One region of the Pilosibacter fragilis genome, then DNA from elsewhere that is predicted to be linked to it. Evidence: predicted binding sites of a transcription regulator. Region 1 holds the regulator's gene; the other holds the start of a gene.

Region 1 (3,415 bases):
CAGGAGATCAAGCACCAGGAAGCGGTCATCGAAAAGTTAAAATCCTTCAACCGGGAAAAGTCCATTAAGAGAGCGGAGAGCCGGGAAAAGATGTTAGATAAGATCGAAGTCCTGGAGAAGCCGACGGAGGTCAATGACGCCATGGATATCCGCCTGGAGCCGAATATCTTAAGCGGAAACGATGTGCTGACGGTGAACGGTCTGGCGAAGTCCTTTGGTTCCCAGACATTATTTACAGACCTGAATTTCGATGTAAAGCGCGGGGAACGGGTCGCTATTATCGGTGACAACGGAACGGGAAAGACCACGATCTTAAAGATCATCAACGGGCTTGTGGAGCCGGATGACGGTGAGATCATTCTTGGTTCCAGAGTCCACATCGGATATTATGATCAGGATCATCAGGTCCTTCATATGGAGAAGACGTTGTTTGAGGAGATCTCCGACGCCTACCCGGGAATGTCCAACACCCAGATCAGAAGTACGTTAGCGGCATTCCTCTTCACCGGGGACGATGTGTTTAAGCGGATCGGGGACTTAAGCGGCGGCGAGAGAGGCCGTGTTTCCCTTGCGAAGCTCATGCTCTCCGAGGCGAACTTCCTGATCCTCGATGAGCCGACGAACCATCTTGATATCACTTCGAAGGAGATTCTGGAGAATGCCTTAAGCCATTACGGCGGTACGGTGCTCTACGTCTCCCATGACCGGTATTTTATCAATAAGACCGCGACGAGGATCCTGGATCTCACCGGAAAGCGGATGATGAATTATATCGGTAACTACGATTATTATCTGGAAAAACATGAGGCCATGATGAACGCCCATTTCGGGACCGAGAATGTGGAGCCTACCGGCGGAATCGTCGGATTCGGCGCATCAAAGACGGGAGCGGCGGCTGAAACTTCCGGAAAAGCGGCGGAGAGCAGCGCGGACGCAGGCGGAAAGCTTGACTGGAAAGCCCAGAAGGAAGAGCAGGCCCGCCAGAGAAAACGTCAGAATGACTTGAAAAAGGTCGAGGACGAGATCCACAGACTCGAGACGAGAGACGGTGAGATCGACGGGCTTCTCTGCGACGAGAGTGTTTTCTCCGATGTGGCGAAGCTCATGGAGTTAAATAAAGAAAAAGAGGAGATCGCAGGGAAACTTGAGACTCTGTATGAAAAGTGGGAGGAGCTGGCTGAATAAGCAGCAATCATTAATATCCGCTGAGTCTCAGGTCCGTTGCTGCCTGCGCAGGGTGTGAACAGCAGCAAACCTGTTGAACAGATATAGATATACTCAAAAGAAAAATGTTCCGTCCGGTCGGGGAGATCATGGGCGGGACATTTTCTTTTTTATGGGATAGGGCAGTTCCAGCCCCAATTCGCCTAAATTCTTTGACAAGGATTTGACAAATAATATAGATATGAGTATAATAGATTCCATCGTTATATGAAAGTTTTGAGAAGGTGAAACCAGAAAATGACAGACGAAAGACAGATTTCAAAGGCGGTTATTTCCAGACTTCCGCGCTATTACAGATATCTGGGTGAGCTGATGGAGGAGGGGATCGAAAGGATTTCTTCCAATGAGCTGAGCGCCAGAATGAAGGTGACGGCGTCCCAGATCCGTCAGGATCTTAACAATTTCGGCGGCTTCGGCCAGCAGGGATACGGATATAATGTTAAGTATCTCTACACGGAGATCGCAAGGATTTTAGGAATCGACAGACAGCACAACCTCATTATCATCGGAGCCGGAAACCTTGGACAGGCCATCGCCAATTACACAAATTTTGAGAAGCGCGGATTTATGATCAAGGGAATGTTCGATACCAATCCGCGGCTGATCGGTCTCGTGGTCCGTGGTGTGGAAATCCGCGGGATCGATGACCTTGAACAGTTTATTATCGATAACGAGGTGCAGATCGCAGCCCTCACGATCCCGAAGTCCAAGGCTCCGGAGATCGCAGAGCGCCTGGTAAAGGCCGGAATCAAGGCGATCTGGAACTTTGCCCATACCGACCTAAATGTTCCGGATGATGTGGTCGTTGAGAATGTCCACCTCTCCGAGAGCCTGATGCGACTTTCCTATCGTGTCTGCAGCATGCAGGATGAGCGGGAGCGGAAAGCAAAGGAAAAAGCAGAACAGACGGGAACCAATGAGACATGTTGATTGGAGTTGGCTGTGATTTGATCGAAATTGAGCGCGTAAAAAAAGCCTGTGATAAAGAGGCTTTTTTGTCGCGTATTTATACCGAGCGTGAGCGCCGGCAGGCAAAGGGAGATCCCCGGGTCCTTGCCGGCACTTTTGCCGTTAAAGAAGCAGTGGCGAAGGTGTTTGGAACGGGATTCCGGGAGTTTATGCCGATTCATGTGGAGGTCTTAAGAGACCCTCTTGGAAAGCCCTATGTGGAGCTTCATGAGGGAGCCGCAAAAACAGCAGAAGATCTCGGGATCACAAAGATCGAAGTGTCGATCTCAGACACGAAGGACCATGCGATGGCGTTTGCCGTCGGAGAGGGGGAGGCCGGATGAAAGCAGTTCTCAGTGGAAAAGAAATGAAAGAGTTCGATGCAAGGTCCATCAAAGGGTATGGGATTCCATCCTTAGTCCTGATGGAACGGGCAGCGATGGCAGTTGCAGAGAAAGCAGAGGAGATACTGGAAAAAGAAGAGGCAGGGACCGTCTGGTCCGTCTGCGGCTTTGGAAATAACGGGGCGGATGGGGTTGCCGCCGCCAGAATGCTGTTTTTAAAGGGGTACGATGTGAAGATCGTTTTCCCGCAGCGGGACGGAAAAGGAAGCGAGGAGCTGGAAGCCCAGCTAAATGTCGTAAAACGGCTGGGAATCCCGGTGATGACGGCGGAAGATCTGTCGGACCCGGTGGAAAAGAAGATCCCGGCGCAGCCGTTTAGAAAGGCCGGGGAGAGAAAAAGAAGCTGCCGGGGCGTGATCCTGGACGCAATCTTCGGGATCGGCCTTTCGAGAAATGTGGAGGGCGCATACCGGAAGCTGATCCGGTGGATCAATGGACAGGAAGACATGAAAGTCATTGCTGTCGATATCCCGTCGGGCATCAGCTCCGATAACGGAAGCGTGATGGGAGATGCAGTCCGCGCGGATGTGACGGTCACGTTCGGAGAAAAGAAGCTTGGACAGGTGCTGTTTCCGGGGCGGGAGCTCTGCGGACATCTTTTCGTGAAAGATGTGGGCTTTGTGCCGGAGAGCAGCGCAGAAAGAGAAAAGCATGTCCAGATGCTGGATCGGGAAGATCTTTTGAGGATCCCGGCCCGCATGGCTGACTCTAATAAGGGAACATACGGAAAGGTTCTTGTGATGGCAGGAGCGAAGAATATGGCGGGGGCTTCCCTGCTTTCCGCCAGAGCGGCATACCGGATGGGAGCCGGCCTCGTAAAGGTCTTTACCCCGGAGGAG
Region 2 (3,415 bases), on a different contig from region 1:
ACGATGACTGTACAGGAAGCACGTGAATTCAGTAAAGCTGGAAACGATGTTTTCCGTAAGCTGGAGACACTTCCGATCCCGTCGATCGCTGCTGTCAACGGCTTTGCACTTGGCGGTGGAAATGAGCTTGCAATGAGCTGCGATATCCGTTACTGCTCCGAAAACGCTATATTCGGACAGCCGGAGGTTGGTCTTGGTATTACTCCGGGATTCGGCGGAACCCAGCGTCTCGCAAGACTGATCGGAACCGGAAAGGCAAAGGAAATGGTATATGCCGCTGTCAATATCAAAGCTGACGAGGCATACCGGATCGGCCTTGTAAACGGTGTATGTGCGAAGGAAGAGCTTATTCCGACAGTTATGAAGCTGGCAAAGAAGATCGCCTCCAACGCACCGATCGCTGTCAGAAATTCCAAGGAGTCCCTGACAGACGGTTACCTTTCCGACCTTGACCACGCAATCTCTATCGAAGAGAAATATTTCTCCGAGTGCTTTGAGACTGAGGATCAGAAGGAAGGAATGAAGGCGTTCCTCGAGAAGAGAAAAGTGGACGGCTTCAAAAATCGATAAGATTACATAACATTGTTGCATATATAAGGAGATAAAATCATGAAAGTTGGTATTATCGGCGCAGGAACCATGGGTTCCGGTATTGCACAGGCATTCGCACAGACTGAAGGCTATGAGGTAATGCTCTGCGACATCAATGAAACATTTGCAGCGAACGGAAAGAAGAAGATTGCCGCTGGATTCGAGAAGAGAATCGCAAAAGGCAAAATGACTCAGGAAGAGGCTGAGAAGATCCTTAACAAGATCACAACTGGTGTGAAAGATATCTGCGGCGATTGTGACCTCGTTGTAGAGGCTGCGATCGAGAACATGGAGATCAAAAAGCAGACATTTAAAGAGCTCGACGCGATCTGCAAACCGAGCTGCATCTTTGCAACAAACACTTCCTCTCTTTCCATTACAGAGATCGGCAGCGCTGTTGAGAGACATGTAATCGGTATGCATTTCTTCAACCCGGCACCGGTTATGAAGCTGGTTGAGGTTATCGCTGGCTTAAACACAAAGCCGGAAGATGTTGAAGCTGTTAAGAAGATCTCTGAAGAGATCGGCAAGACTCCGGTACAGGTAGAAGAGGCTGCAGGTTTCGTTGTAAACAGAATCCTTATTCCGATGGTCAACGAAGCAGTCGGCATTTATGCTGAGGGCGTTGCTTCCGTAGAGGGTATCGATACTGCCATGAAGCTTGGCGCTAACCATCCGATGGGACCGTTAGCTCTCGGTGATCTGATTGGTCTTGATGTTGTTCTTGCAATCATGAATGTTCTTGAGACAGAGACAGGCGATCCGAAGTATCGTCCGCATCCGCTTCTTAAGAAGATGGTTCGCGGCGGCCTTCTTGGAAGAAAGACCGGCAAGGGTTTCTACGATTACACAAAATAATCCGGAGATAGTTACCGGTATGGGAAATGCCTGACGGGGATCTGATCCCGTCAGGCAGATAACCCGATAGCGTTTACTTTTTCCACTAAATATCAGCGAAAGCAGGTTTATGAGGTAAAGAAAACGCTAAATTTATTTTTTAACTAAGATTGTGTTTTTTTTCACAATCGGAATTCCGGGCATATATGTTGGGTTATATGCCGGGAATTTTGAATCCGCAAAATGCGGGACAGGATAAACGCGGGCGGAAACCACGTTTGTCCAATGGATAGGTACATCGGAGAAATGAAGCATCCACATTTCCCTATGTTATACATGATACAATTCACAAGGAGGAACTAAAAACATGGATTTTACATTAGGTAAAGAGCATGAGATGGCGAGAACACTGTTCCACGATTTCGCCGAGAAGGAAGTCAAACCCCTTGCTCAGGAGGTTGACGAGGAAGAGAGATTCCCGGTTGAAACCGTAGAGAAGATGGCTAAAAACGGTTTCCTCGGTATTCCGGTACCGAAGGAGTATGGTGGACAGGGCTGTGATCCGCTTACATACGCTATGTGCGTTGAGGAGCTTTCCAAAGTTTGCGGTACTACAGGCGTTATCGTTTCCGCACATACATCCCTTTGCATGGATCCGATCATGACATTCGGAACAGAAGAGCAGAAGCAGAAATTCCTTGTTCCGCTTGCAAAAGGCGAGAAGTTAGGCGCATTCGGTTTAACTGAGCCGGGCGCTGGTACAGACGCTCAGGGTCAGCAGACAAAAGCAGTTTTAGACGGCGACGAGTGGGTATTAAACGGTTCCAAGTGCTTCATCACGAACGGTAAGTATGCTGATACATACATCGTTATCGCTGTTACAGGCACAGTTGAGAAACGTGGCAAAATGCAGAAAGAGATCTCCGCATTTATCGTAGAGAAAGGTACACCGGGCTTCACTTTTGGTACAAAAGAGAAGAAGATGGGTATCCGCGGATCTGCAACATATGAACTTATTTTCACAGACTGCCGCATCCCGAAGGACAACCTCTTAGGTAAGAAGGGTGAGGGCTTCAAGATCGCTATGCATACTCTTGACGGCGGACGTATCGGTATCGCTGCTCAGGCTCTTGGTCTTGCAGAGGGCGCCCTTGACAGAACAGTTGCTTACGTAAAAGAGAGAAAGCAGTTCGGCCGCACAATCGGTCAGTTCCAGAACACACAGTTCCAGCTTGCTGATATGGCAACAAAGGTAAAAGCTGCTCAGATGATGGTTTACCGTGCAGCAATGGCTAAGGCTACTCAGAAGTCCTACGGCGTAGAGGCAGCAATGGCTAAACTGTATGCAGCAGAGGTTGCTATGGAAGTAACAACAAAGGCTGTTCAGCTCCATGGTGGTTATGGTTACATCAGAGAGTACGACGTAGAGCGTATGATGCGTGATGCTAAGATCACCGAGATCTACGAAGGAACAAGTGAAGTTCAGAGAATGGTTATCTCCGGCGCACTGTTAAAATAATAATTTAACAGCTGGAAGATCATAACTATAAATGAAAATAAGGAGTGAAATACAGTGAAAATCGTTGTTTGTGTAAAACAGGTGCCGGATACTAAGGGCGGCGTAAAGTTCAAACCGGATGGAACACTTGACAGAGCAGCTATGCTCACAATCATGAACCCGGATGATAAAGCTGGTCTGGAGGCAGCTCTTCGCTTAAAAGATCAGTATGGTGCAGAAGTTACAGTAGTTACAATGGGTCTTCCGAAGGCTGAGGAAGTTCTTCGTGAGGCTATGGCTATGGGCGCTGATAACGGTATCCTTGTTACAGACCGTGTTCTCGGCGGTGCTGATACATGGGCTACATCCCAGACAATCGCTGGTGCTTTAAGAAACCTTGACTATGACCTCATCATCACAGGCCGTCAGGCTATCGATGGTGATACAGCTCAGGTAGGTCCGCAGATCTCCGAGCACCTTGGTCTTCCG

What was found. The regulator Rex, encoded in region 1, represses fermentation and respiration genes when NADH is low (regulators of the CRP and FNR family bind a similar motif). The targets are predictions, from matches to a motif close to ATTGTTAANNNNTTAACAAT.
Region 2: the regulator Rex is predicted to act here: its motif matches at 1,598-1,617, upstream of ABCW45_RS14780 (acyl-CoA dehydrogenase).

What each region holds. Positions count from the first base shown of each region.
Region 1 covers NZ_JAVYJB010000008.1:130,804-134,218, forward strand. The annotation lists gene ABCW45_RS09685 (ABC-F family ATP-binding cassette domain-containing protein) at 1-1,185, shown strand, start outside; gene ABCW45_RS09690 (redox-sensing transcriptional repressor Rex) at 1,462-2,154, shown strand; gene acpS (holo-ACP synthase) at 2,148-2,516, shown strand; gene ABCW45_RS09700 (NAD(P)H-hydrate dehydratase) at 2,513-3,415, shown strand, end outside.
Region 2 covers NZ_JAVYJB010000019.1:18,051-21,465, reverse strand. The annotation lists gene ABCW45_RS14790 (enoyl-CoA hydratase-related protein) at 1-570, shown strand, start outside; gene ABCW45_RS14785 (3-hydroxyacyl-CoA dehydrogenase NAD-binding domain-containing protein) at 610-1,449, shown strand; gene ABCW45_RS14780 (acyl-CoA dehydrogenase) at 1,796-2,947, shown strand; gene ABCW45_RS14775 (electron transfer flavoprotein subunit beta/FixA family protein) at 3,002-3,415, shown strand, end outside.